Regions from separate parts of the Methylibium sp. genome, predicted to be linked through region 1. Evidence: predicted binding sites of a transcription regulator. Region 1 holds the regulator's gene; the other holds the start of a gene.

Region 1 (14,520 bases):
CGAAGCTGGCCCGCAAATCGGCCAAGCATGCGGTGTGGCTGGCGATCGGGCTGTGGACCGGCTTCACCTTCGTCGGCTACTTCACGCCGATCCGCGAGCTGGGCGGCGAGGCCCTGAGCCTGTTCGGTCTCGCCGGCCCGGGTGCCGCCGGGCCGGGCCCCTGGGAGTGGTTCTGGGTGCTGTTCTACGGCTTTGCGACCTACGGCAATGCCGGCTTCATGCGCGAGCAGGTCTGCAAGTACATGTGCCCCTATGCGCGCTTCCAGAGCGCGATGTTCGACCACGACACGCTGATCATCAGCTACGACACCGCGCGCGGCGAGCCGCGCGGCTCGCGCCCGCGCAGCCTGGCGCACGACGCGCTGGCGGCCCAGGGCAAGGGCGACTGCATCGACTGCACGCTGTGCGTGCAGGTCTGCCCGACCGGCATCGACATCCGCCAGGGGCTGCAGTACGAGTGCATCGGCTGCGCCGCCTGCATCGACGTCTGCGACGGCGTGATGGACAAGATGGACTATCCGCGCGGCCTGATCCGCTACGCGACGCAGAACGGCCTGGCCGCCGGCCGCAGCACGCTGGACTGGCGCCGGGTGTTCCGTCCGCGGGTGCTCGTGTACAGCGTGATCCTGCTGCTGGTCTCGGGCGGTTTCGTTGCCAGCCTGGCACTGCGCAGCCCGGTGCGGGTCGACGTGGTGCGCGACCGTGGCACGCTGGCGCGGCTGGTCGACGAAGGGCGCATCGAGAACGTCTACCGTCTGCAGGTGATGAACGCGACCGAATCCGCGCAGCGCTACCGCGTGGCCGTGAGCGGCATCGCCGGTGCCCAAGCGCAGGTGCGCGGCGAGGTGCTGCTGGCGCCGGCCGAGTCGCGCTGGGTGCCGGTGGCCGTGCAGATCCCGCCGCAGACGGCCGCGGCGCTGGGGCCGGGCGCGCACCCCTTGCGTTTCGAGCTCACACGCGAGGTCGACGGCAGTCAGCCGGCGTTCAGCGTGGTCGAGAAGTCCACTTTCGTCGTGCCGCGCTGAGTGCGGTACGCTGCTCACCAGGAGAGTCTCCATGGCACAGACGAACGCAAAGATCCTGGCGCCCTCCCCGGCAGCGCAGCTGCCGTGGTGGCGCGAGCCCATGCTCTGGCTGGTGCTCGGCGGGCCGCTCGTGGTGGTGGTGGCCGCCATCGCCACCGCCGTGATTGCCGTGCGCGGCAGCGACCCGGTGCTCAGCCGCGCGAGCGAGTCCCTCGACAGCAGCACGCCTGCGGTGCAGGCACGCAACCACGCGGCCACGCCCAGGGCGCCGCACTAGGGCCGGCCGGGACACGCCATGAGGCAACGCACGTTGTGGATCGCCTGGCCCTCGTTCATGATGGCTGGCGTGCTCGAGATGCTGGTGTTCAGCGCCGCCGATCCCGCCGACTTGAGCGGCTGGGTCGGCAGTGCGTTGCAGAGCGTGTCACCGGCGGGTGTGTACACGCTGGCCTTCTTCAGCTTCTGGATCGTGTGCGCGCTCACGTCGATGCTGACGCTGCTGCTGGCGACGCCGGAGCCCGAGGGAACCGAGCCGCGCCGCTGGCCCTGAGTGAGCGGGGGCCTCCGCGCTCGGGGGCTCAGCAGGGGCCGTTGACGAGCCGGCGCAAGCCGGCTTCGTCGAGCACGCGGATGTCGCGTTGCTTCACTTCGAGCAGCCCCTCGTCCTGGAACTTCGAGAAGGTGCGGCTCACCGTCTCGAGCTTGAGGCCGAGGTAGCTGCCGATCTCCTCGCGCGTCATGCGCAGCACCAGCGACGAGGCCGAGAAGCCGCGCGCCTGCAGCCGCTGCGTCAGATTGAGCAGGAAGGCGGCGAGCCGCTCCTCGGCGCGCATGCTGCCGAGCAGCAGCATCACGCCGTGGTCGCGCACGATCTCGCGGCTCATGATCTTGTGGAACTGGTGCTGCAGCGGTGTCGACTCGCGCGAGAGCGTCTCGAGCTGCGTGTAGGGGATCTGGCAGACCTGCGAGTCCTCGAGCGCCACGGCGTCGCAGGCATGGCGGTCGGTGCTGATGCCGTCCAACCCGAGCAGCTCGCCCGCCATCTGGAAGCCGGTGACCTGGTCGCGTCCGTCGTCGGCCGAGACGCGGGTCTTGAAGAAGCCGGTGCGTACCGCGTAGAGCGACTCGAAGCGATCACCGGCGTGGAACAGCGCGTCGCCGCGCTTGACGGCACGGCGGCCACCCACCAGTTCGTCGATCCGGTCGAGGTCCGCATCCGACAGGCCGACCGGCAGGCACAACTCGCGCAGGTTGCAGCTCGAGCAGGCAACCTTGAGCGCTTCGATGCGGATGGGTTGTTCCATGCGGACCATTATGGGTGCGCGCTCGGCGTGAGCTCCGCAAGGCGCGTCAGCGGGTGTGTCCGGGGCAAGTTGCATGATCGGCCTCAAGATGAGTGCAGATTGTCCGGGCCCGTCGACCCCGGGGCTTGATGCAGATCAAGTGCAGGGCGCTGGGCGCTGGGCACAGTCTGGGCATGTCCAGCACTCCCACGACCGCCAAGCCGGCGCCCGCCGCACCGACCGAGGAGCTTCTGAGCCGACTGGACGCGGGCGGGCCGCGCTACACCTCCTATCCCACGGCGGACCGCTTCGTCGAGGCCTTCGGTCCCGCCCAGTACCGGCAGGCGTTGGGGCAGCGCCGCAGCGGCCCGCAGTCGGCCGGTGCGGTGGGCGGCAGTTCACCGCTGTCGCTGTACGTGCACGTTCCGTTCTGCGAATCGGTCTGCTACTACTGCGCCTGCAACAAGGTGATCACGCGCCAGCACCGGCATGGCGCGGAGTACCTGGAGTCGCTCGGACAGGAGATCGCGCTGCACGTGGGCGCGCTCGGCCCGGGGCAGCGCGTGAGCCAGCTGCACCTCGGCGGCGGCACGCCGACTTTCCTCAGCGACGGCGAACTCACGCAACTGATGTCGCTGCTGCGCGCGGCCTTCGACGTGCAGACGCAGGCCGAATGTTCGATCGAGGTCGACCCCCGCACCGTCGATGCCGGGCGGCTGGCGCACCTGAAACACCTCGGCTTCAACCGCCTGAGCTTTGGCGTGCAGGACTTCGATCCTGCCGTGCAGCAGGCGGTGCACCGCATCCAGCCGCAGGAGCAGGTCTCGGCACTGATGGCCAGTGCCCGCGCGCTGGGCTTCGATTCGATCAACATCGACCTGATCCACGGTCTGCCGAAGCAGACGCCGGCTTCGCTGGCACGCACGGTGGAGCAAGTGGCCCGGCTGCGGCCGGACCGCGTGGCGCTCTACGGCTACGCGCACCTGCCGCAGCGCTTCAAGCCGCAGCGGCGCATCCATGCGCAGGACCTGCCCGGCACGGCGCAGCGTGTCACGATGCTGTCGAACGCGATCGCCGGCTTCCTGGAGCACGGCTACGACTACATCGGCATGGACCACTTCGCGCTGCCGACCGATGCGCTGGCGACGGCCAAGCGCCAGGGGCGGCTGCACCGCAACTTCCAGGGCTACAGCACCCAGCCCGACTGCGATCTGATCGGCCTGGGCGTGTCGGCGATCGGTCGCGTCGGTGCGACCTACAGCCAGAACGCCAAGTCGCTGCCGGAGTACCAGGACGCCTTGCGCGCCGGCGAACTGCCGGTGGTGCGCGGCCTCGTGCTGACGCGCGACGACGTGGTGCGCCGCTCGGTGATCATGGCGCTGATGTGCCAGGGCCGGGTGGTGTTCGAGTCGATCGAGCTGGCCCATCTGCTCGACTTCAGGCGCTACTTCGATGCCGAGCTGCAGCGGCTCGAGCCGCTGGTCGGGCAGGGCCTGGTCGAGATCGACGCCGACGCGATCCAGCTCACGCCGCTGGGCTGGTACTTCGTGCGTGCGGTGGCGATGGTGTTCGACCGCCACCTGCAGGCCGATCGCGACCGCGAGCGTTATTCGCGGTTGATCTGAGACAAGTGCGCGGGGTGCGGCAATGAGCCTCGCACTGATCACGACCGGCCTCGTGCTGGGTCTGGCCGGCAGTCCGCACTGCGTTGCGATGTGCGCCGCACCCTGTGCGGCCGTCGAGCGGGCCTGTCCCGGCGCGCGCCCGTGGCAGGCTGCGGTGTCGCTGCAGCTCGGACGGCTGCTGTCCTACGGCAGTGCGGGGGCCCTGGTGGCGGTGGGCGCCGGCTGGCTGGCCGAGATGTTCCAGGCCACCGCCTGGCTGAAACCCTTGTGGACACTGTTGCAGGCGGCGGTGATGGTTTTCGGCCTGTGGCTGCTGCTCACCGGCCGCATCCCGCGCGTTGCGCTGGGCCGCCTCACGGCACCGCTCTCGGCCGTGCCGATGCTCGGGCCGCTCCCGGCCATGGGGCGGGTGCGCCAGCGCGGCTGGGCCTGGTCGGGGGCCGTCGGCCTGCTGTGGGCGGCCTGGCCTTGCGGCCTGCTGTACTCGGCGCTGGTCGTCGCCGCGCTGGCCGACGGGCCGCTCGCCGGTGCGGCGGTGATGCTGGCGTTCGCGCTCGGCGGCGCGCTGGCCTTGTTGCTGGGCCGCAGCCTGCTGGGCCGCCTGGGCCGCGGCGCGGGCGCCGTGCGCTTGGCCGGGGTGCTGCTGGCCGCCGCTGGGGCGTGGGCGATGTGGCACCAGCTGACCGGCCCGGGCGGGCCGTGGTGCATTGCGGCCTAGGACCATTGACCGTCCGGTATTGCCCTGGCACTCCCCTGTGCGCTGCGCAGAGCGGCATCGTTCGCTGCAGTGCACGATGCCTCGCCTAGAATCGAAGTCACCCCTCCTGTTCCTCTCGAACCCCCACCCAGCGGAGACGCAAGTCCATGTACCAGCACATCAAGGTGCCTGCCGACGGCCACAAGATCACCGTCAATGCCGATTTCTCGCTCAATGTGCCCGATCAGCCCATCATTCCCTACATCGAGGGCGACGGCACCGGCTTCGACATCACGCCGGTGATGATCAAGGTGGTCGACGCCGCGGTCGCGAAGAGCTACGGCGGCAAGCGCAAGATCCACTGGATGGAGATCTACGCTGGCGAGAAGTCGACCAAGGTCTATGGCCCCGACGTCTGGCTGCCCGAAGAGACGCTGCAGGTGCTGAAGGAGTACGTGGTGTCGATCAAGGGCCCGCTGACCACGCCGGTGGGCGGCGGCATCCGCTCGCTCAACGTGGCGCTGCGCCAGGAACTCGACCTCTACGTCTGCCTGCGCCCGATCCAGTATTTCGAAGGCGTGCCGAGCCCGGTCAAGGAGCCGCACAAGACCAACATGGTGATCTTCCGCGAGAACTCGGAAGACATCTACGCCGGCATCGAGTTCGAGGCCGAGAGCGAGAAGGCCAAGAAGCTCATCAAGATCCTGCAAGAGGATTTCGGCGTCAAGAAGATCCGCTTCCCGAACACCTCGGGCATCGGCATCAAGCCCGTGTCGCGTGAAGGCACCGAGCGCCTGGTGCGCAAGGCGATCCAGTACGCGATCGACAACGACAAGCCCAGCGTGACCATCGTGCACAAGGGCAACATCATGAAGTTCACCGAGGGCGGCTTCCGCGACTGGGCCTACGGCCTGGCACAGAAGGAATTCGGCGCGCAGCCGATCGACGGCGGCCCGTGGTGCAAGTTCAAGAATCCGAAGACCGGCAAGGACATCACCGTCAAGGACTCGATTGCCGACGCCTTCCTGCAGCAGATCCTGCTGCGCCCGGCCGAGTACTCCGTGATCGCCACGCTCAACCTGAACGGCGACTACGTGTCCGATGCGCTGGCGGCGCAGGTCGGCGGCATCGGCATCGCCCCGGGCGCGAACCTGTCGGACTCGATCGCGATGTTCGAGGCCACCCATGGCACCGCGCCCAAGTACGCCGGCAAGGACTACGTCAACCCGGGCTCCGAGATCCTGTCGGCCGAGATGATGCTGCGCCACATGGGCTGGACCGAGGCGGCCGACCTGGTCATCTCGTCGATGGAGAAGTCCATCCTGTCGAAGAAGGTCACCTACGACTTCGCGCGCCTGCTGGACGGCGCCACGCAGGTCAGCTGCTCGGGCTTCGGGCAGGTGATGATCGACCATATGTGAAGCTGCTACCTGGCGTCTCATGACGTCTCGTAAGCCATTGATTTTCCTTGTGAATTTCGAGGAATTTCGTTTTTCTGCGTCTCACTGGTAATCGCGAAATCCCGCCAATTTGGAGAGAATTTTGGAGGGACAGAGGGGGAGAAATCCTCCAAATTCCTCCATTTGTAGGATTCGCAAACCGAGCTAGCGAGACCGTTCATGAGGACATCCCGGTACACCCTTTCTCCGACCCGCATCAACAACGCCAAGCCGAAGCCGTACAAACTGAGCGATGGCGGGGGTCTGTATGTGCATGTGAGCCCTGCGGGCCTGAAGACTTGGCGCTACCAGTACCGTTTCGGCTGTACCCGCGTCGAGGTGACCATCGGCAAGTACCCCGAGGTGGGCGTCGCCGACGCCAGGGATCGGCACTTTGAGTGCTGATCCCGGAGCGAGGTCGATCCGGCTCAGGCCAAGCGCAAGGAGGTGGACGAGCGCAGGCAGCGGGTCCAGGAGACCAAGAAGCCGACAGGCCACGCGCAGACCGTCGTCGGACACGCCGGCAAACTGGTAGCCCGCGACGTTCGGGAACGCATTGAGCGGCGGCGTGACCAGCGTGTCCACGCCCGTGGTCAGATTCTTCACCCGGATCGGTGGATGGATGCTGGGGTTCTGCAATGTGTAGACCACCGTGTTGGCGTCCGGCGTCCGGCGTCCGGCGTCCGGCGTCAGGGCAAGGCAGAACTGTGTGCCGGCCACCACCCGCGTGACGCCGTTGCCGTTGAAGTTCTTCAAGTAGATGTCCGCCGCGAGGGGTGTGACGTCGCTACTCACCAGCGTGTCCGACGACGAGGTGAACAAGACCTTGCCCCCGTCGGCCGACACGCCGCAAATTTGGCCGTCGACCGCCTAGCCGGAGGCACCGGCCGAGGCCAGTGCCAGGGTGGCGTCGGTCGCGGGTGCCGGTGCGGGAGGCGGCGGCGCGGGCGTGCGGCGCGCCAGCGCGGTAGCGCGTTCGGCGTCGAGCGCCGCGGCCGAATTTTGATCGGCGGCATCGTCGCCGCCTCCACCGCACGCGGCGGTGCCGAGCAGCACGGCCAATGACGTGAAGGCCAACGCGAAACGTCTCGCAGATGAATGCACGGTGAATCTCCTGGGATCTGGCAATAGCTCCAGCGACGGATTCTTGGAGCCCGCCGCGCAGAAGTCCTCACCAAACGATCGCGGCAAATCGTCAGACCGCGGGCAACACCGTCTGCCGCCGCTCATGCAGGACCGCGAATCGAATCGCTGAGCACTGCGTGAGAAATCGGTGAGGACTTGCGCCGACGCACGAAACATGATGAGCGCTCGAAGCCTCGGAACCGATCATGAATACTCTTCGACGCCACCTTTTGCTCGCAGTGGCCGCCACTCTGGCGCCCCTTGCCGCGTTGGCCGCAGGGCCAGCCAATCTCGACGCCCGCGGCGTCGCAATCCATGGCCACGACCCGGTGGCCTACTTCGTCGAAAGCAAGGCGGTCATGGGCAAGGCCGAGTACAGCGCCATCGCCGGCGCGGCCACCTACTGGTTCGCCAGCGAGGCGAACCAGCAGCTCTTCAAGGCCGACCCTGCAAAGTACGAGCCGCAGTACGGCGGCTACTGCGCCTACGGTGTCGCCCAGGGCTACAAGCCCGACATCGACCCGACAGCCTTTCGCATCGTCGACGGCAAGCTCTATCTGAACCTCAGCCCCGCCGTCCAGAAGCGCTGGCAGGCAGACATCCCGGGCTTCATTGATCGTGCGAGTCAGAACTGGACTTCGCTGAAGGGCCAGTGATCGCCAACGGCTGAAAGCGCAGCCACCCATCCCACTTCATCCACCACTGGAGACTTCCATGAGTTCATTGGCCCTTGACCTTTCCCGCACTCTGGCCACCGCCGTCGTGACCGCTGCCGCGCTGGCCGGCTGCGCCGGCAGCGCCTGCCGCGCGCGCTGCAGCACTTCCGCGAGCGCTTGCAGCGGCAAGAAATGCGGGGCTTGCGGCGCGAAGAAGTGCGGGGCTTGCGCGGCCAAGAAGTGCGGTGCCTGCGGCGCCAAGAAATAGTCGGTTGAGCGATCGCGCGACCGCACAACTGCCCACCCATGCGATTGCCGCTGCGCGGCCTCAGCGACACCGAACTGCTGCGCACTCATCACGCCGCGAGAATCTGCCTGGACAGCTTCGGCCGCGCCACCCGGCGGCATGGCTCGCTGACCCAGAGCTGGGTGGCGGGCGCGAGCGTGGTGGCACTCGAACACTACCCCGAAGGCGGCGTGGTGGACCGCGGCCGCGGCTCGCAATTCTTCTATCACAGCCACCGCGCGGGCGATGCCGAACACGGCCACCTGCACCTGTTCTGGCATGCCACACGCAGAGGCCGGCGGCGCTACCTCGGCCTGCCCGGAGCCCCAGGTCGAGACGACTGGAAACGCAGTGCACCGAGTCATCTGATCGCCATCGGCCTGGATGCCCGCGGCCTGCCGGTGAGCATCTTCAGCGTCAACCATTGGGTCGCCGACGGCCACTGGTTCGATGCCGAAACCACGCTCGGGATGGTTCGGCGCTTCGAGCTGAAAGGAATCGCCGGCCATGCCGACTCATGTGATTGGCTGACCGCTTTTGTGCGGCTGTATGAACCCGTCATCGGCCAGGTGCTGCGCTCGCGCGACCGCCGGATCGGCGCGCGGCCTTGCCCGGCGGCAGCGCTGAACGACCGACGGATCGAAGTGGTCAGCGTGGCGGGCCTGGACTGGCTTGCCGACCTGAACCGCATCGACCACGAACTGAAACGCCGCGGCTTGGCACCTGTCACATGACCCTCACCACGCAGCCAGGATCTTCCACCCGTTCAGCCGCAGATGCGACCGAACGGGCCGCGCGCTGCATCCTCGTGATCGAGGACGAGCGCGACATCGCCGAACTGATCGCGCTGCATCTGACGGACCTGCCGGCTCAAATCACTTTGGCCAACGACGGTCCGGGCGGCTTGCAACTGGCCTTGCAGCGGCACTGGGACGCCATCGTGCTCGACATCCGCCTGCCGGGGCTGAACGGCCTGGATCTCTGTCGCGAAGTGCGTGCGCAAACCTCCCATGTGCCGATCCTGATGCTGACCGCGCGCAGCGGCGAGCTCGACCGCGTGTTGGGCCTTGAGTTGGGTGCCGACGACTACCTGACCAAACCCTTCAGCGTGCTGGAGCTGCAGGCGCGCGTGAAGGCCTTGCTGCGGCGCTCTGCCGTCACCGCGGCACGCACGGCGGAGGCGGTGGCGCAGGCGCCTACGCGCGTCGAACAAGGCCGCTTGAGCGTGGACCGGACGCAGCGCCGGGCCTGGCTGAGCGGCGCCGAGATCGTTCTCACGCCGCGCGAGTTCGATCTGCTGTGGCACTTTGTGCAGCACCCCGGCCGCGTGTTCACCCGCACCGAGCTGCTGGCTGACGTGTGGGGCCATGGCCACGATGGTTACGACCACACGGTCAACAGCCACATCAACCGGCTGCGCAGCAAGCTCGGCGACGAGCGCGCGGAGGCGGCCTTCATCCACACGGTGTGGGGTGTGGGCTACCGCTTCGAGGTGGCGCCGTGAGGCCGGCGCGGCAGCAGAAGTGGTCTGCCATGTGGCGTCGTCTGCACGTGCGCGCGGCGCTTGTGGCTGCACCGCTGTTGTTGGGCCTGGGTGCGGTGATGTACTTCCTGCTGCAGCACTACAGCGCGCAGGCGGCTCTCGAAGCCGGGCAGCGCATGAACCTCGGGCTGGCGCGCTACATCGTCGAGCACCAGCCGCCCGGCCTGATCAACTCCGCGGGCCGGCCGGACAAGGGCCTGGTGAAGGAATTGGCCGTGCAAGTGATGGCGATCAACCCGTCGGTCGAGTTGTATCTTCTGGACACCAACGGCCGCGTTCTGGCCCACGCGCTGGAAGGTCTGCGGGGGCCGGATCCGGTGGGCGTGCAGGTCGACATGGCACCGATGCGCCGCTTGCTGAGCGCTGAGAACGATGCCGGCGTGCTGCTGCCGGTGCTGGGCACAGACCCGCGCAGCCCGGCCCGCGCCAACATCTTCTCGGTGTGGGCCATTGCACCGCCCGGGGGCGGCATGGGCTACCTCTACGTCGTGCTCAACGGCAGCGCGGCCCAGGGCGTTGCGGCCGGCCTTGGCAACTCCGGCGCGCTGCGTGCGATGGCCATCGGTGCTGCACTGTCCACGCTGTTGGCGGCTGCCGTGCTGTGGCTCGCGTGGCGGCACCTGACCCGCCCGCTGCGACAGCTCACCGACGAGCTGAAGTCGTTCCGCGACGATGGCGACGCCGGCGCACAGAGTGAATCCGGCGACGAGATCGGCGTGCTGCGAAACGCTGTGCAGACCCTGCGGCAACGCATCGCACAGCAGTTCCAGCGGCTCGAAGACAGCGACCGGCAGCGCCGCGAACTGGTGAGCAACATCTCGCACGATCTGCGCACACCCCTGTCCAGCATCCAGGGTTATGTCGAGACCGTGCTGTTGCGCGGCGAGGCGATTGACGCACCGACGCGCGCTGCCCACTTGCGCACCGCGCTGCGCCACGTCGATCTGCTAGGTAAGCGCATTGCCGACCTGTTCGAACTGTCCAAGCTCGACGCCGGCCGGATCGAGCCCAGGCAAGAGATGTTCTGCCTGGCCGAATTGCTGCAGGACGTGGTGCAGAACTACCGGCTCGCTGCCGAGCGGCGCGGCGTGTCGCTCAGCCTGGCGGCCGGCAGCCACATGAAGGCCAAGGTGTTGGCCGACATCGCCATGATCGAGCGCGTGCTCCAGAACCTGGTCGACAACGCGCTGCGCTACACGGCTTCGGGTGGCACGGTGGTGCTGGCCATCGAGAACCACGGGGCATTCATGCAGATCAGCGTGAGTGACACCGGCCGCGGCATCGAGACGAACCACCTGCCGCACATCTTCGAGCGCTACTGGCGGGCCTCCGACGCCGAGGAGGCCGGCGCATCGACCAGTTCAGGGCTGGGCCTAGCGATCGTGAAACGAATCCTGGACCTGCACGGCAGCGTGGTGCGGGTGCACTCGGAATTGAAACGCGGCACACGCTTCGAGTTCTTGCTGCCGCAGGCTGCTTGACTTGAACGCTGCCCATCCGGCGCGCCTGAATCGAAACGTGATGGATGCGTGAGGACTTGCGCGCCGATTGCCCATCCAATGGCCCGACCATCCCCCAGCCCAAGCACCTGCCCTTTATGCACCCGACGCTCCCCCTGCTCGCGAAGACAGACTTCCCGCCCCTGCGCCGAGCGAGGCTCGAAACACTCCAGGTCAACCTGGGCTACCGTTGCAATCAGAGCTGTCTGCATTGCCATGTCAATGCAGGCCCGAACCGCACCGAGATGATGGATGGCGCCCATGTTGACCTGGTGCTCGAGGTGCTGCGCACACGTCGGATACAGACCCTGGATCTGACCGGTGGCGCGCCCGAGCTCAACAGCCACTTCAGGCGCCTTGTCAGCGCTGCGCGCCGCGAAGGCGTCAAGGTGATCGATCGTTGCAACCTGACCATTCTGTCCGAGCCAGGGCAGGAAGGCCTAGCCGAATTCCTGACCGCCCACGGCGCTGAAATCATTGCCTCGCTGCCGTGCTATTCAGTGGACAACGTCGATCGCCAGCGCGGTGATGGCGTCTTTGAACGCAGCATCGACGCGCTGCGCGCGCTCAACGCCCTGGGCTATGGCAACCCGGGCTCGGGCCTGGTGCTCAACTTGGTCTACAACCCTCAAGGCGCCTCGCTGCCGCCGCCGCAAATGAGCCTGGAAGCCGATTACAAGCGTGAACTCGGCGCGCGCTTCGGTATCGGCTTCAACCACCTTTTTGCGCTGACCAATATGCCGATACAGCGCTTTGGCAGCACGCTCATATCCAAGCACGGCTTTCAGGCCTACATGGCCTTGCTCAAATCGGCCTACCGCAGCGATAACCTTGGCACCGTGATGTGCAACTCGATGCTCAGTGTCGATTGGCAGGGCGATCTCTACGATTGCGACTTCAACCAGATGCTCGGATTGCCCGCGCGGCTGAACGGCCACACCCGCCCACACCTGCGCGATCTGCTGCTGCACGACGCTGCTGGCGAGTCGATTCGTGTGGCCGATCACTGCTACGGCTGCACCGCGGGCCAGGGCAGCAGTTGTGGGGGCGCGCTCAAGGCCGCAGCCACGAGCGTGGCGGCGGCGTGATGACCGCGCTTTCCAAACACCGTCGGTGGCTCGGCATCGTGCTGGTCGCATTGGCTGCTTTGGTGGCCTATCGTTACTTCGGCCTTGGCAAGCTGCTCACGCTCGACGCGCTCAAGGGCAGCCGCGAAACGCTCGGGGCGCTCTACCAGAACCGGCCGGTCACCGCGGTCGCCGTGTATTTCGCCATCTATGTGCTTGCGGCTGCACTGTCGTTTCCCGGTGCGACGATCCTCACGCTCGCGGCGGGCGCCATGTTCGGGCTGGGCCTGGGGCTTGTCGTTGTCTCGTTTGCTTCCAGCGTGGGGGCGCTGCTGGCGTTTCTGGCCGCTCGCTACCTGCTGCGCGACGGCGTGCAATCGCGCTTCGGCAAAGTGCTCGCACCCGTCAACGACGGAATGCGGCGCGACGGCGCCTTCTACCTGTTCACACTGAGGTTGCTGCCGGTGTTTCCGTTCTTCGTGGTCAACCTGCTGGCGGGCCTGACCCCGATCAGCGCTGCCCGCTTCTACCTGGTCAGCCAGCTCGGCATGCTGGCGGGCACGGCGGTGTACGTGAACGCCGGCACGCAGCTCGCCAGCATCCAGACATCCGCCGACATTCTTTCGCCCGGGCTGCTGCTGAGCTTTGTGCTGTTGGGCGTGTTCCCGCTCATGGCCAAGGCGGTCTTGGCCGCGATCAACCGCCGCAAGGTGTACGCAAAGTGGCCGAAGCCTCGGCGCTTTGATCGAAACCTGGTCGTCATCGGTGCGGGAGCCGGGGGATTGGTCACTGCCTACATTGCCGCCGCCGTGAAGGCCAAAGTAACGCTGGTCGAAGACCACAAGATGGGCGGCGATTGCTTGAACTTCGGCTGCGTGCCGAGCAAGGCACTGATCCGCTCGGCCAAGCTCGCCAAGCAGATCGAGAAGGTCGAATCGCTGGGCCTGCGCAACGCCTCCGGTCGCGTTGATTTCGCAGCCGTGATGGCGCGGGTGCAGCGCGTGGTGGGCGACATCGCGCCGCACGACTCGGTTGAACGCTACACCGGGCTCGGTGTCGATGTGGTGCAAGGCCATGCACGCATCAGCTCGCCGTGGAGCGTGGAGATCACCGCAGCCGACGGACTGCGGCAGACGCTGACGACGAAGAACATCGTCATTGCCGCCGGCGCCCGGCCCTTCGTGCCGCCCATTCCGGGGCTGGCGGAGGTGGGCTGCCTCACGTCGGACACGGTCTGGGGCCTGACCGCATGCCCCCGGCGGCTGCTGGTGCTCGGTGGCGGGCCGATCGGCTGCGAGCTGGCGCAGAGTTTTGCGCGCCTGGGTGCGCAAGTCACGCAGGTCGAAATGCTGGCGCGGCTGATGGCGCGGGAAGACCCGGAGGTGGCCGAGCTGGTGGCCGATTCGTTGCGCAGCGATGGCGTGGTGGTGCTGACCGGTCACCAGGCGTTGCGCTGCGAACAGGCTGACGGCATCAAGCGCCTGATCGTCCGAAAGGGCGAGGTCGAGCAGGCCATCGAGTTCGATGTGCTGCTGTGCGCCGTGGGTCGCAGTGCGCGCGTCGAAGGCTACGGCCTGGAAGAACTCGGCATCCCGCTCACGCCGCGCAAAACCATTGCCACCGACGCCTGGCTGCGCACGCGCTACCCCAACATCTACGCCGTGGGCGACGTGGCTGGACCTTACCAGCTGACACACGCTGCCGCGCACCAGGCCTGGTATGCGGCGGTCAACGCGCTGTTCGGCCGCTTCAAGCGCTTCAAGGCCGACTACTCGGTGATGCCCTGGACCACATTCACTGACCCGGAGGTCGCGCGCGTCGGTCTGTCGGAGACTGAAGCCCGCGAGCAGGGCATCGCCGTCGAAGTGACTCGCTACGACCTCGACGATCTCGACCGTGCCATTGCCGACGGCACGGCGCATGGTTTCATCAAGGTGCTTACCGTGCCGGGCAAGGACAAGATCCTCGGCGTGACCATCGTCGGCGAGCATGCTGGCGACCTGCTTGCCGAATACGTTCTGGCGATGAAACACGGCCTGGGGCTGAACAAGATCCTCGGCACCATCCATACCTACCCGACGCTCGCCGAGGCCAACAAGTACGCCGCCGGCGCGTGGAAGCGCGCGCATGCCCCGCAGCGGCTGCTGGCCTGGGTCGAGCGCTTTCATACCTGGGAACGAACATGACGAACCGCATATCCATCTCCCTCAGGCGTCGCACCTGGCTTGCCGCCGGGGTTGCTTCCGGCGTTGCAATCGCGCTGCCGGTGGCGCAT
Region 2 (14,520 bases), 860 kb from region 1:
CGGCGACAGCGCGGAACTGCACGCATTCCAGCCAAAGTGGTGGAACTCGTCACCCCGATGGGGCATGTCGAGCCGATGCAGCAGGCTGCCGTAAGTGCTGGAAGCCGGATTGACATCGACCACGGCCAGCGCGTCGGGGCGCGAGGCATCGGGCGACAGCAGCGCGGTGTAGGCGATGCGCTCCGGTTCGGCCTCCATCGCCAGGCGCGGCGACGGGTGGAATGTGGGGTCGGGACGCAGCGATTCCAGCATGGCGGTCTCCGGTGAAATTGCGATCGAGCGGCTGTCGCCTGCGGGCCTCGGCAGCTGTCGAACTCCAGGGGGCGACCAGTGTGCGCCTCGTCATGGTCGACGTCAAAGACCGGCACGTCAGCGTGGGCGCCGGGGTTTGACTGCCGTGGCAGGCGGCGATAGTGAGTGCTGGCGAGGGCGTCGGGTGAGCGGCGTAGCGAAGTAAAGGAGGAGGGGGCGGCCTTCAGGCCGACCCCGGGGGACATGAGCGGAGCCGCTCGCCCGGTGGCCTCGCCAGCACCGCTCGGTGCCGGCAGGCGGCTGGCCAGTAGACGCTTTGAACTTCAGCGACAACCCACGCCCACGAACAGCTGCGACGAGTTGAAAGACACCGGGTGATTCGACAGGTTCTAACGCGAGTTGGCATCAGAACTTGTGCACCTCGATGCTGTACTTGCGCAGCGCGTAGCCGAGCTGGCGTGGCGTGACCCTCAGCAAGCGCGCGGCCTTGGCCTGGACCCAGGCGCACTGTTCCATGGCCCAGATCAGCCGCTCGCGCTCGCCCTCGGGCGGCTCGTTGCCGAACTGGCGCGGCGCGCCGTTCAGGTGCTCGGTCGGGCCGATGCGCAGCACTTCGTCATCCGCTCCCGGCTCGTCATCGCCCCAGTCCTCGCCGGCATCGGCGCCCGCCGGGCGCGGCGGTTCGTCTTCCACCGGGCGCGGCAGTTCCCTGCCCGTCGGCCGCACCGGGATGCGCAGCGACGTCGGCATGCGGACCGGCGACACCGCGTCATCACTCTCGAGGTGGTGCAGCGTCTGCGTCAGGCAGCGGTTGTGGCGACACGGAAACGCGACGCCGCGGATCACGTCGCCTTGCACCATGGTGGCGGTGCGCTCGATACAGTTCTCCAACTCGCGCACATTGCCCGGCCAGTAGCAATGCGTGAGCACCTCCATCGCGTCGGCGGCGATCTTGAGCTTGCGGCGGTTCTCCTTGTTGTAGCGGTCGACGAAGTGCGCCACCAGCGGCGGGATGTCCTCGCGCCGCTCGCGCAGCGGCGGCAGCGCGATCGAGACCACGTTGATGCGGTAGTAGAGGTCGGCCCGGTACTCGCCGCGCTTGACCATCTTCTCCAGGTCGCGGTTGGTGGCGCAGATCAGGCGCACGTCGACCTTGATCGTGCGGTTGCCGCCCACGCGCTCGAACTCGCGCTCCTGCAGCACGCGCAGCAGCTTGGCCTGGAACGACGGCGACACGTCGCCCACCTCGTCGAGGAACAGGGTGCCGGTGTGGGCCTGCTCGAAGCGGCCCTTGCGGTCGCCGACCGCGCCGGTGAAGGCGCCGCGCTCATGGCCGAAGAGCTCGCTCTCCAGCAGCGACTCGGTCAGTGCCGCGCAGTTGACCTTGATGAACGGTGCGTCCTTGCGCGGCGACAGGTAGTGGATGGCGCGCGCGATCGCTTCCTTGCCGGTGCCCGACTCGCCGCGCAGGAGCACCGTGGCACGCGAGGGCGCAGCCTGGTGCACCTCGCCGAAGACCTCCTGCATGGCGCGCGAGACGCCCACCACGTTGTCGAGCGCGTAGCGGCCGCGCGGCTCGGGCGCCAGCGCCTTCTGCAGGCGCGTGGTCTCCAGCTGCAGCCGCTGGTGCTCTTCGGTCACGGCACGCGACAGCACCAGGGCCTGCGCCATCAGCGAGGCGGCCATCGTGAGGATGCGCTGGTCGTCCGACAGCCGTGCATTGCCCTCGACGGTGCGCTGCGCCGCCAGCACGCCCAGCTTGATGCGCTCGGTCTTGATCGGCACGACCATGAAGGACATCATGCGGCCCTCCTGGGCACTGAAGGCGCCGGTGCGGTCGATGAACTCGGCCGACTGGGTGACATCGGGCACCGTCACCGGCACGCCGGAGCGGTAGACGCGGCCGATCACGCCCTCGCCGCTGTGCCACACGCCGCGCTTGACCTGTTCATTGTCCAGGCCCACCGCGCTGTGCACGCGCAGCGGCTCGCCGTCATCGTCGGCCAGCACGATCATCGCGCGGGGCAGGCCGATGTGGGCGGTCAGGACGTTCAGTGCCTCGCGAAAGCTGCGCTGCAGATCGAGCGATGCGCCGAGGATGCGGCAGATCTCGTAGACCGTGATCAGCTCCACATGGGAGCGTTCCTGCTGACTCGTGCGGACCATGGACGACCTCACTCACCGTTGCGCACGCGGGGGATGCATGGTGGTGCACGCCGGTGCATGTTGCGCGTCAACCCGGGGCGCTGACGGTCGCTGCACCGGGTTGCAAGGCTCGGGGTGCAAGAACCCGGCCCGACCCGGTGCCGCAGAGGGGCACCGTCGCGATTCGTTCCCTGGATTTGATCCAGGTCAAAGGTCGTTCACTTGCGCCTGCGCCCGTGCTTGCGCGCCGTCGTCGTTTGGTGCGCCGGATGCAGGCTCACCACAGCGCGGCGTCGGCACGCAGGCGCTCGACCACCTCGCCGCCTTCGAGATGCCGGTCGAAGACCTCGGCCACGTCGGCCGGCGTGACGCCGCGGTAGAGCACGCCCTCCGGGTAGACCAGCACGTTCGGGCCACCGTCGCAGGGGCCGAGGCAGCCCGAGTAGGTGATGGCGATCTGCTCGTAGGCCTGGCGCTTCTGCAGCTCGGCCCAGAAGGCCTGCAGCAGCGGCGAGGCCCCGGCTGCCGCGCAGGAGCCGCGCGGGTGGTTGGGCGGGCGCTGCTGGCTGCAGACGAAGACGTGGCGCAAGGGTTTGGTCATGGCGGATCTTGGTTGAGGCAGGGGCTCACGGGGTCATCGCGCCCACTGTGCGCGGGTCGAGCGGCGCGGCCGCGCCGCCAGCGGCGCCAGGTCGGGCCGTGCGCGGGCATCGTCATCATCATCGTCATCGCGTCGCTTCGACAGGGCCTTGCCCAGCGCGAACACCGAATTGGGTGCGGTCACCTTGATGGGCTTGACCACCGGTCGCAGCGAAATGGCGCGCTTGACCGGTGGGGCGTCATCGACCGACACGCCCTTGGCAAGCTGCTCGTCGACCAGCGTCTTCAGCGAGACGGAATCGAGGCAGGCGATCAGCTTGGCGTTCAGGCCGCTCCACAGGTCGTGCGTCATGCCGTGGCCGGCGCTGTCGCCCTTGCTGCCTGTCTTGCGGGGGCGGTCGACGCTCTCGCCGGACTTGTCGACGGCGACCGCGACGATGATGTCGGCGACGCTGATCTCTTCGGACTTGCGGCCCAGCGTGTAGCCGCCGCCCGGCCCGCGGGTGGCCCGCACCAGGGCATGGCGGCGCAGCTTGCCGAACAGCTGCTCCAGGTAGGACTGGGAGATCTCCTGGCGCCGGCCGATGACGGTCAGCGCCACCGGCCCGGAGCGCGACTGCAAGGCCAGGTCGATCATGGCCGTCACGGCGAAGCGGCCCTTGTTGGTCAGCGTCCGATGCATCCAAGCTCTCCTTCAAAAAAGAGGGGCGAGAAGGTCACCCTTCTCGTCCCCGGTGCGCGGGCTCGCGGTCCGCATCGATCTCGACTCGCGCGCTCAGCCGAACTTGAACAGGATGCCGTGCCCGCCGCGCGGGTACTCCCAGGCCACGTTGGTGTGCTCGGTGCAGATGACGCGGCAGCTGCCGCATTCGAGGCAGCCGTCGGTGATGAGGGTCACCGCGCCGTTGCCTTCGGCCTTGTAGCAGGCCGCCGGGCACACGTAGGTGCACTGCTGCGACTCGCATTCGTTGGAGCAGATCGCCGCATCCTTGATCTTGATGTGCGGCCGGCCGTGGTCGACCTTGTAGCGGTTCTGGAACAGCTTGTCCTCGACGTTCAGCACGGTGCTCATCGCGTGGCCCTCCAAAGTTTGAATGCGTCGCCCACCAGTCCGGTGAGCTTGCGGGCCGCCTTGAAGCTGCCCGTGATCTCGCGCTGCTTCGTCATCTTGTCGATGCCGTCGACGGTGAACATCGTCTTGGCCGCCCGGTTGACGAGCCCGGGGTAGGTGGTGAAGAACTGCGGGCTGGTTTCCAGCACGTCGGGCAGGTGGCGGTACTTCTTCAGGTCCTTCATCACGAAGCTGTCGTCGAGCGCGTCCTTGTAGGCCTTCAGCGTCTTCGCGCTCATCGCCTTGCCGGCAGCCCGGGCGGCGATCACGGTCTCGGCCGCCAGCCGTCCGGTGGTCATCGCCAGGTTGGAGCCTTCGCGGTGCGCGGCGTTGACGAAGCCGCCCGAGTCGCCGACGATCATCCAGCCGTCGCCGAAGATCTTCGGCACCGCGTTGAAGCCGCCTTCCGGGATCAGGTGGGCGCAGTACTCCTTCATCTCGCCGCCTTCGATCAGCGGCGCGATCGACGGGTGGCGCTTGAGCTTCTCCAGCAGCGCGTACGGCGTGGTCTTGTTCGGGTTGGACTTGAAGTCGCCGAGCATGCAGCCCACACCGATCGTCAGCGAGTCCTTGTTGGTGTAGAGGAAGCCGGTGCCGACCATGCCCTCGGTGACCGAGCCCATCATCTCGATCACCACGCCCTCTTCCTCGTTGATGTTGAAGCGGGCCTGGATCGTCTCTTCGGGCATGAAGAGGATCTCCTTGACCGCGAGCGCGACGTTCTTCGACGAGAGCTCGCCGTGGAAGCCGGCCTTGCGCGCCAGCGTCGAGTTCACGCCGTCGGCCAGGATCACCACGTCGGCGAACACGTCGCCGCCCATGCGGTCGCAGTGCACGCCGATGACCTTGTCGCCGTCCATCAGCAGGTGCTCGACGGTGGTCTCGCAGATCAGCAGCGCGCCGGCTTCACGCACCTTCGACGAGAACCACTTGTCGAACTGCGCGCGGATGATCGTGTAGCGGTTGTAGGGCGGCTTGTTGTAGTCGTCGCTGCGGTAGTGGGTGCCGACGAAGCTGTGGTCGTCGAGCAGCCACATGCGCTGCTCGATGATGTGGCGCTCCAGCGGCGCGTCGTCGCGGAAGTCGGGAATGATCTGCTCGAGCGCCTGGGAGTACAGGATCGCGCCCTGTACGTTCTTCGAGCCCGGGTACTCACCGCGCTCGATCTGCAGCACCTTCAGGCCCGCTTTGGCCAGCGTGTAGGCCGCGGCGTTGCCCGAAGGGCCTGCGCCGACCACGATCGCATCGAATTTTTCAGCCATCACAGAACTCCTTGATCGAGCGTCTTGCCAAGTGAACGCCGCAGGCGCTTCGGGGGTGGGCCATCACGCAACCTTGCGGATGCGCTTGTCGAGATAGCTGCGGAAGGTTTCCGTCAGCACCGGCAGCACCTGCATCGCGTTGCCGACGATGCCGTAGTGCGCGAACTCGAAGATCGGCGCGTTCGGGTCGGTGTTGATCGCGACGATCACGTCCGAGCTCTCCATGCCCACGCGGTGCTGGATCGCACCACTGACGCCGGCGGCGATGTAGAGCTTGGGCCGCACCGTCTTGCCGGTCTGGCCGACCTGGCGATCGGCCTCGATCCAGCCGGCCTGCACCACCGGGCGCGTGCCGCCGACCTCGGCGCCGAGCACGCGCGCCAGGTCCCAGATCAGCTTGAAGTTATCGGGCTGCTTCATGCCCTTGCCGCCGGTGACGATGACGTCGGCATAGGCCAGGTTCACGGTGTTGCGGTTGGCATCGGGGATGAATTCGAGCAGCTTGGTGACGATGTCGGTCTCGATCATGCCGAGCGGCATCTCGACGCCGTCGCCGCTGCGGCTGTCGTCGCGCCGGGGCATCTGCATCACGCGCGGCCGGATCGTCGCCATCTGCGGCCGGTAGGCCAGCGTCATGATCGTGCACAGCAGCGAGCCGCCGAAGGTCGGGCGGGTGGCGGCCAGCGCGCGGCCGTCGATGTTGAGCTCGGTGCAGTCGGCCGTCAGGCCGGTGCCGAGCGTGGTGGCCACCGAGCCGGCCAGGTCGCGGCCCATCGTCGTGGCACCGAGCAGCATGATCTCGGGCTGGTGCTTGTTGACCAGGTCGGTCAGGCCCTTGGTGAAGGGCTCGTTGCGGTAGCCCTTCAGGACCGGGTCGCGCACGAAGTAGCAGCGGTCGGCGCCAAACGCGTAGGCGTCTTTCGCGAAGGCGTCGAGCGGCTCGTCGGGGCCGCCCATCAGCACGCCGGCCACATCGACCTGCAGCTTGTCGGCCAGCTTGCGGGCCTCGCCCATCAGCTCCCAGCTGACCGGGTTGACATGGCCGCGGTCGTGCTCGATGAAGACCCACACGCCCTTGTAGGCCTTGAGCGCTTCGGACAGCTCGGTGTTTCGTCCGGCTCTGCCGGCAGGCCGGGCAGGCGCGGGTTTCGGGGCGTCGCTCATGATGACGACACCCCGCTCGCCGGGTACGTCGATCGACCCTCCGGGAGGGTCGGGCCTTGCTTGGGGCGGCCCGGCGCGGCGGCCCGCCATGAGCGTGTGGTCACAACGTTCATATCTGCTCCTTAGGCGCTGAGGCGTTCCACCAGCTCGTCTTCGAGCGTCGGGTGGGCGGTGAAGATCTTCTGCAGCAGGTTCAGCGTCACGTCCTGCACGCTGGTGTCGGCGACGGTCTGGACGTCGGCCTTGCTGCTGCGCGGCGTGGGGCCGAAGACCTTGCTGACAATGGTGGGCGAGCCTTTCAGACCGATCTTCGCGAGGTCTTCGATGCCGGCGTCTTCCTTGTTCCACTTGCGCACCGGGAAGCGCGCGGCGCGCAGCATGTCTTCCATCGACGCGAAGCGCATCTCGTTGGTGCCTTCGAGCATCGTGATCAGCGACGGCAAGGTGGAGTCCAGCACCTGCACGCCGCCTTCGGCGCGGCGCTCGACCTTGAGCCGGCGCGCGTCGAGATCGACTTCCCGGATGCCGCTCACGTAGGTCAGCAGGTTCAGGCCCAGGCGCTTGGCGATGCCGGGGCCGACCTGCGCGGTGTCGCCGTCGATCGTCTGCTTGCCGGTGAAGACCAGGTCCACCGCCTGCTCCTGGCCGATCTTGCGGATCGCGGCAGCCAGCGCGTACGACGTGGCCAGGGTGTCGGCACCGGCGAAGGCGCGGTCGGTCACGAGGATCGCATCGGTGGCGCCGAAGCTGATGCACTTGCGCAGCGCGTCCTCGGCCTGGGGCGGGCCCATGCACAGCATGGTGACGCGGCCACCGAACTGGTCCTTCAGCCGCAGCGCTTCTTCCAGCGCGAACAGGTCGTAGGGGTTGACGATGGCCGGCACACCCTGGCGCATGATGGTGTTGGTCACCGGGTGCACGCGGATCTGCGCGGAGTCCGGAACCTGCTTGATGCAGACGACGATGTGCATGACGGTGCTCCGTGCGTTGGATGCTCAGGCGGCGCGGCGCGCGCTCAGGCTCGACCGCAGCGCATCGACGGTGACGTGTTGCTTGCCGTCGGTGTCCTGGAAGACCTTGAAGACCTTCTCCTGCGCTGCGCTCGAGGCGGTGAAGTCTTGATAGGCCTGCACCAGCATCTCGCGGTAGCGGCGGAACATCTCGACCTCGTCCAGCGCGTCCAGGCCCTCGGCGCGGTGCAGGTACTGGTAGAAGCGCTTGAGGATGTGCAGGCGATTCACGTGAACGACACGCTCGTCGTAGTCGATACCGAAGAAGTCGAGGAACTCGTTGGCGCTGGAGAGGGCCTTGAGCTTTTGGATCAAACCGTCCATGGCGGGCTTTCTGCGTGGGTTGAGGATCAGGCCGCCTGCCGCATCCGCGGCAGCACGTCGAGGTACAGGCGCTTGAGTTCGGCGTCGTCCGGCGCGCGCTTGGTGCGCATCGCGTGATCGCGGATGCGCTCGATCAGCCGGGGCACCGACTCCTCGGTGAGCTGCAGGTCCAGGCGCCCGAACGCGGCCCGCACGCCGGCCGAGCCGGAGTGCTTGCCCAGCACGATGCGGTGGCTGCGGCCCAGCTCGGCGGGGTCGAAGCTTTCGTAGTTGCGTCGGTCCTTGATCAGGCCGTCGACATGGATGCCGGATTCGTGCGAAAACACGGCCTCGCCGACGATGCACTTGCCCGCGGGCACCGGGCGGCCGGCGGCGGTCCCGACCAGCTCCGACAAGCCCGGCAACGCACGGCTGTCGACGCCGCACTCGACGCCGTGCAGGTGACGCAAGCCCATCACGATCTCTTCGAGCGCCGCATTGCCGGCCCGCTCGCCGAGGCCGTTGACCGTGGTGCTCGCATGCGTTGCGCCGGCGCGGAACGCGGCCAGCGTGTTGGCCGCGGCCAGCCCCAGGTCGTCGTGCGCATGGATCTCGATGTCGATGTCGGTGGCACCGCGCAGCTCGGCGATGCGCTCGAAGGTGCCGAAGGGATCGAGGATGCCGAGCGTGTCGGCGTAGCGCACGCGCACCGCGCCGGCAAGCTGTGCGGTTTGTGCCACCTGCGCCAGGAAACCACGATCGGCGCGTGACGCGTCTTCGAGCCCGACGCTCGGCGTCAGGCCGGCATCGCGGGCCGCGCTCACGCAACGCTGCACCATGCCGAGCACCCAGCCGCGGTCGCGCGAGAGCTTGCGTTCGATCTGCTGGTCGGAGACCGGCACGGCCAGGTGAACGATGTCGGCCGCGCAGTGCGCCGCGGCGCGCAGGTCGAGTGCCGACATGCGCGCCCACACCATCGTGCGGGCCCGCAGGCCGGCCTGCGTGATGGCGCGAATCAGCTCGATCTCGGCCTCACCCATCGCGGCCGCGCCGACCTCGATCTCGGGCACGCCGGCATCGTCCAGCGCCTGCGCGATCGCGAGTTTCTCTTCGCCCGTGAAGACCACGCCCGCGGTCTGCTCGCCATCGCGCAGGGTCGTGTCGTTGAGGGTCAAGGGCCAGGAAGGGCTGGGGACGTACATCGCGGGCTCCGAAGGTCGGCAACTGCTTCTTCGCAAGCGCTGTGCCATCTCCCTGGGCGTGCTAAGTCATTGAAAAGATGCAGGTTTTTCGCTTCGAGATAGGGTGTGCCGATTGTTCGGTTGTCGACAGCCGCGCCACGCGGGACCCTCCACAACGCAGAAGATGGCCATGAGGGCCACCTGCAGGTACCGCGCGGTGCTGGCGAGGCCCCCGGGCGAGCGGCTCCGCTCATGTCCCCCGGAGTCGGCCTGAAGGCCGACCCCTCCTCCTTAACTTCGCTGCGCCGCTCACCCGACGCCCTCGCCAGCACTCACCATCGCCGCCTGCGAAGGTATTCACGTCCGAGAAGGCCGCGGTGGTGGCGGCGCTGGGGCGGGTTGCTGTGTGGAGTGAAGTAAAGGAGGAGGGGGCGGCCGTGAGGCCGGCACCGGGGGACATGAACGCAACACAGCGACCCGGCTCAGCGCCCCCGCTGACCTTGGACAGTCAGCTTTCCCGACAAGACACCGAAGACCGCAACGAGCCCTCGCCCGACATCCAATCGGATGCGTTTGAATGCAACGGCCGTATCACTTCTCGCGGGCGTGGTTCTTCGTGTAGAGCGGCAGCTCGATCACCAGGGCCGGGCCCTTGACCTTGACGCAGCACGACAGGCGCGACTGCGCATCCAGGCCCCAGGCGTCGTCGAGCTGGTCCTCTTCTTCGTCGTCGGCCGGCACCAGGAACTCGGCGCCCGAGCGCACGTGCACATGGCAGGTCGCGCAGGCACAGACCTTCTCGCAGGCATGCTCGATCGCCACGCCCTGGGCGAGCAACTCGTCGACCAGCTTGCGGCCGTTGCGCGCCTCGAAGACCAGGCCTTCGGGGCACAGGTCGGGATGCGGCAGCACCGTGACTTCGGTGCCGGGCTTGACCACGCCGTGCGGCGCCGGCGAGAGTTGGACCGAGGCAGTCATGCGAGTCTCCGGTGGATTCAGACGTCGAGCTGTTCGAGGCTGCGGCCCGACAGCGCCTCGCGCACCCGCGCGTTCATGCGCCGCGCGGCAAAGGCCGTGGTCGCGGCATTGAGCGCTTCGGTGGCGTGGCGCAAGCCTTCGCGCAAGTCCTTCTGCTCGCCCAGGTTGCCGCCTTCGTCGGTGGCACATTGCTCGAGCAGGTCGGCGACATCCTGCATCGTGCGCAGGATCTGGAACTGCTCGCGCGGCAGCAGCAAGGCCTCGTCCGCGCCGAGCGCGCCATCCACCGCATCGAGCAGCCGGCGTGCCTCGACCTCGGCCTCGCGCAGCATGCGTGCGGCGGCATCGGCTTCGGCGCTGGTCAGCGCGCTGCGCAGCATGTCGGCGACGGTGTCGTGGCCCAGGCCGTAGCTGGGCTTGACCTCGACGTGCGTCTGCACGCCGGTGGTCTGCTCGGCGGCGCTCACCGACAGCAGGCCGTCGGCGTCGATCTGGAACGTGACGCGGATGCGTGCGGCACCGGCCACCATCGGCGGGATGCCGCGCAGCGTGAAACGCGCCAATGACCGGCATTCGCTGACCAGCTCGCGTTCGCCCTGCACCACATGGATGGCCATCGCGGTCTGGCCGTCCTTGAAGGTGGTGAACTCCTGGGCGCGCGCGGTCGGCACCGTGGTGTTGCGCGGAATGATCTTCTCGACCAGACCGCCCATGGTCTCCAGGCCCAGCGACAGCGGGCACACGTCGAGCAGCAGCAGGCCCGCGTCGCCGACGGCGCGGTTGCCGGCCAGCTGGTCGGCCTGGATCGCCGCGCCCAGCGCCACCGCCTGGTCGGGGTCGATGTCGGTGTGCGGCTCGCGGCCGAAGAATTCGCTCACCGCGCGGCGCACCTGGGGCATGCGGGTGGCCCCGCCGACCAGCACGATGCCGTCGATCTCGGCCGCCTTCAGGCCGGCATCGCGCAGCGCCCGCTTGAGCGGCGCGATGCTGCGCTGGACCAGCGCGCCCGTCTGGGCCTCGAAGACCTCGCGGGTCAGCCGTGCGGTCTGTGCGACGCCGTCGCCGCGCTCGCAGTGCATCGTCACCTCGAGCTCGCTGCTCAAGGCTTCCTTGGCGCTGCGGGCCGCTGCGTTCAATGCGGCGGCATCCTGCTCGCTCCATTCGAAGCGCGGCTGCTGCTCGCAGAACCAGCGCACCAGGCAGGTGTCGAAGTCGTCGCCGCCCAGCATCGCGTCGCCGTTGGTGGACAGCACCTCGAACACGCCGCGCGCGAGGCGCAGGATGGACACGTCGAAGGTGCCGCCGCCCAGGTCGTACACCGCGTAGATGCCTTCGTTCGCGGTGTCCAGGCCGTAGGCCACCGCGGCGGCCGTGGGCTCGTTGAGCAGCCGCAGCACGTTCAGGCCGGCGCGCTGCGCGGCGTCTTTCGTGGCCTGGCGCTGCGCATCGTCGAAGTAGGCCGGCACCGTGATCACCGCACCGACCAGCGGGCCGCCCAGGGCCGCTTCGGCGCGCTGCGCCAGCGCGCGCAGGACCTCGGTGCCGACCTCGACCGGGCTCTTCACACCGGCCCGTGTGGGCACGCCCACCGCGCTCGCGCCCAGCGCGCGCACGGCGTAGGGCACGGTGCCGGGGCCGATGTCGCCGGGCGCGCGGCCGATCAGCCGCTTGGCCGAAGCGATGGTGTTCTGCGGGTCGCGCAGGGCCAGCGCGCGAGCCGCGTCACCGACGATGATCCCGCCGCCCTCGGCGTAGTGCACGACCGAGGGCAGCAGCGTGCGCCCGTGTTCATCGGCCAGCACCGTGGGCACGCCGCTGCGCAGCGTCGCGACCAGCGAGTTGGTGGTGCCGAGGTCGATGCCCACGGCCAGGCGGTGCTGGTGCGGTGCCGCCGCGCGGCCGGGTTCGGCGATTTGCAGCAGGGCCATGTCAGTCCCTCGGTGCGCTGTGTCTAGACCGCGAACGACTCGCCGCAGCCGCAGCTTGCCGTGGCGTTCGGGTTGTTGAACTTGAAGCCTTCGTTCAGGCCCTCGCGCACCCAGTCGAGCTGGGTGCCATCGACCATCGGCAGGCTCTTGGCGTCGACCAGCAGCTGCACGCCTTCGCTCTCGAAGCTCAGGTCTTCGGGCGACGGCGCTTCGGCGAACTCCAGCGCATAGGCATAGCCCGAGCAGCCGCTGGTCTTCACGGCCACGCGCAGGCCGTAGCCGCCGCCGCGTTGGTCGAGGGCCTTGCGGATCTGGCGGGCCGCCTTGGGGGTGACGCTCACGCTCATGACAGCCCCCCGTCCACCGGGTACGCCGGCCGGCCCCCCAGGGGGGTGCGGGCCGGCTTGGGAGCGGCCCGGCGCTCGACCCGCTGAATTGTCTTGTGGTTCATGTCGGCCTCACACGCTGAACGAACTGCCGCAGCCGCAGGTGCTGGCGGCGTTGGGGTTCTTGATGACGAAGCGCGAGCCTTCGAGGCTTTCCTCGTAGTCGATTTCCGCGCCCATCACGTACTGCAGGCTGGAGGCATCGACCAGCACCTTGATCGTGCCGACCTCGACGCACAGGTCGTCGTCCTTGGCCTCGTCGTCGAAGGCGAAGCCGTACTGGAAGCCGGAGCAGCCCCCGCCGGTGACGAAGATGCGCAGCTTGAGGTTGGGGTCGCCCTCCTCGCTCAGCATCGCACCGACCTTGTTGACGACGGCATCGCTGACGGTCAGCGGCGTGGCGCCTTCGGGCAGCGTGAAGGGCGCGGCCGGCGGCGCGGCGCCGGTCGAACAGGAGGAACCGGCGTTGGGTTGTGATTGGCAAGAGGACATGATTCGACGCTCCTTGGGCAGAGGGTTGTGCGTGGGTTCAGGCGTTGACCTGGGTCGGATTGCAGGCGGGTTGCTCCAGCATGCCGTCGGGGTGCTGGCCGTCCTTGCGCTGCCGGTAGTCCGCCACCGCGGCCTTGATGGCGTCTTCCGCGAGGATCGAGCAGTGGATCTTCACCGGCGGCAGGGCCAGCTCCTCGGCGATGCTGGTGTTCTTGATCGCGAGGGCCTGGTCCAGCGTCTTGCCCTTGACCCACTCGGTCACGAGGGAGCTCGACGCGATCGCCGAGCCGCAGCCGTAGGTCTTGAACCTGGCATCCTCGATCAGCCCGGTCTGCGGGTTGACCTTGATCTGCAGTTTCATCACGTCGCCGCAGGCCGGCGCGCCGACCATGCCCGTGCCGACATCGGCATCTTCGGCGGTGAAGCCGCCGACATTGCGCGGGTTCTCGTAGTGCTCGATGACTTTTTCGCTGTAGGCCATGGTGGGTCCCGTTCGGTTGTCGACGTTGATTGCACGGCCCCGGCCGCGGCATCCCGCGGCCGGGGTTCCATTCCTAGTGTTCAGCCCACTGCACGGTGCTGAGGTCGACGCCGGCGCAGTGCATGTCCCACAGCGGGCTGAGTTCGCGCAGGCGCTCGACGGTGCTCTTGACGCGCACCAGTGCAGCGTCGATGTCGGCTTCGGTGGTGAAGCGGCCGAACGAGAAGCGGATCGAGCTGTGGGCCACCTCGTCGGACAGGCCGAGCGCACGCAGCACATAGCTGGGCTCCAGGCTGGCCGAGGTACAGGCCGAGCCCGACGACACGGCGATGCCCTTCATGCCCATCAGCAGCGATTCGCCTTCGACGAAGGTGAAGCTGAGGTTGAGGTTGTGCGGCACGCGCTGCGTCAGGCTGCCATTGACGAGCACCTCGGGAATCGCCCGCGCGCCGGCCAGCAGGCGATCGCGCAGTTGGCCGATGCGTTCGTTCTCGGTGTCCATGTTGGCACGCGCCAGCCGGTAGGCCTCGCCCATGCCGACGATCTGGTGCGTGGCCAGCGTGCCCGAACGCATGCCGCGCTCGTGGCCGCCGCCGTGGATCTGCGCCTCGATGCGAACCCGCGGCTTGCGGCGCACGTACAGCGCGCCGATGCCCTTGGGCCCGTAGGTCTTGTGGGCCGACAGGCTCATCAGGTCGACCGGCAACTCGCTCAGGTCGATCGCGACCTTGCCGCTGGCCTGCGCCGCATCGACATGGAAGAGGATGCCCTTGCTGCGGCACAGCGCGCCGATCGCCGGGATGTCCTGGATGACGCCGATCTCGTTGTTCACGTACATGACCGAGACCAGGATCGTGTCGGGGCGGATGGCCGCCTTCAGCACGTCGAGATCGAGCAGGCCGTCGGACTGCACGTCGAGATACGTCACCTCAAAGCCCTGGCGTTCGAGCTCGCGCATCGTGTCCAGCACCGCCTTGTGCTCGGTCTTGACCGTGATCAGGTGCTTGCCCTTGCCGGCATGAAACTGAGCCGCACCCTTGATGGCCAGGTTGTTCGATTCGGTGGCGCCCGAGGTCCAGACGATCTCGCGCGGATCGGCACCGATCAGCGCCGCGATGTGCTCGCGGGCGATCTCCACCGCCTCTTCCGCCGCCCACCCGTAGGCGTGGCTGCGCGAGGCCGGGTTGCCGAACTGCTCGTACAGGTACGGCACCATCGCATGCACCA

The links. The regulator FNR, encoded in region 1, switches genes on or off when oxygen is low (the NO sensors DNR and NnrR bind a similar motif). The targets are predictions, from matches to a motif close to TTGATNNNNATCAA.
Region 2: the regulator FNR is predicted to act here: its motif matches at 2,595-2,608, upstream of nifA (nif-specific transcriptional activator NifA).

Annotation. Positions count from the first base shown of each region.
Region 1 covers NZ_OZ257250.1:590,954-605,473, forward strand. Annotated here, with positions in the region: gene ccoG (cytochrome c oxidase accessory protein CcoG) at 1-1,025, shown strand, start outside; gene ACQY9S_RS02755 (hypothetical protein) at 1,057-1,302, shown strand; gene ACQY9S_RS02760 (hypothetical protein) at 1,321-1,575, shown strand; gene fnr (fumarate/nitrate reduction transcriptional regulator Fnr) at 1,604-2,329, opposite strand; gene hemN (oxygen-independent coproporphyrinogen III oxidase) at 2,503-3,933, shown strand; gene ACQY9S_RS02775 (sulfite exporter TauE/SafE family protein) at 3,956-4,651, shown strand; gene icd (NADP-dependent isocitrate dehydrogenase) at 4,798-6,051, shown strand; gene ACQY9S_RS02785 (Arm DNA-binding domain-containing protein) at 6,250-6,474, shown strand; gene ACQY9S_RS02790 (hypothetical protein) at 6,940-7,173, opposite strand; gene ACQY9S_RS02795 (YHS domain-containing (seleno)protein) at 7,401-7,850, shown strand; gene ACQY9S_RS02800 (hypothetical protein) at 7,887-8,087, opposite strand; gene ACQY9S_RS02805 (DUF6969 family protein) at 8,157-8,870, shown strand; gene ACQY9S_RS02810 (response regulator transcription factor) at 8,867-9,640, shown strand; gene ACQY9S_RS02815 (sensor histidine kinase) at 9,670-11,160, shown strand; gene arsS (arsenosugar biosynthesis radical SAM (seleno)protein ArsS) at 11,205-12,266, shown strand; gene ACQY9S_RS02825 (FAD-dependent oxidoreductase) at 12,266-14,431, shown strand; gene ACQY9S_RS02830 (DUF547 domain-containing protein) at 14,428-14,520, shown strand, end outside.
Region 2 covers NZ_OZ257250.1:4,245,400-4,259,919, reverse strand. Annotated here, with positions in the region: gene ACQY9S_RS20100 (selenium-binding protein SBP56-related protein) at 1-252, opposite strand, end outside; gene nifA (nif-specific transcriptional activator NifA) at 658-2,418, opposite strand; gene ACQY9S_RS20090 ((2Fe-2S) ferredoxin domain-containing protein) at 2,675-2,998, opposite strand; partial or broken gene ACQY9S_RS20085 (Rrf2 family transcriptional regulator) at 3,134-3,679, opposite strand; gene ACQY9S_RS20080 (ferredoxin family protein) at 3,773-4,069, opposite strand; gene ACQY9S_RS20075 (FAD-dependent oxidoreductase) at 4,066-5,370, opposite strand; gene ACQY9S_RS20070 (electron transfer flavoprotein subunit alpha/FixB family protein) at 5,434-6,534, opposite strand; gene ACQY9S_RS20065 (electron transfer flavoprotein subunit beta/FixA family protein) at 6,657-7,505, opposite strand; gene nifW (nitrogenase stabilizing/protective protein NifW) at 7,530-7,868, opposite strand; gene nifV (homocitrate synthase) at 7,895-9,049, opposite strand; gene fdx (ISC system 2Fe-2S type ferredoxin) at 9,620-10,006, opposite strand; gene hscA (Fe-S protein assembly chaperone HscA) at 10,024-11,934, opposite strand; gene ACQY9S_RS20040 (HesB/IscA family protein) at 11,958-12,281, opposite strand; gene erpA (iron-sulfur cluster insertion protein ErpA) at 12,393-12,812, opposite strand; gene iscU (Fe-S cluster assembly scaffold IscU) at 12,850-13,293, opposite strand; gene ACQY9S_RS20025 (IscS subfamily cysteine desulfurase) at 13,367-14,520, opposite strand, start outside.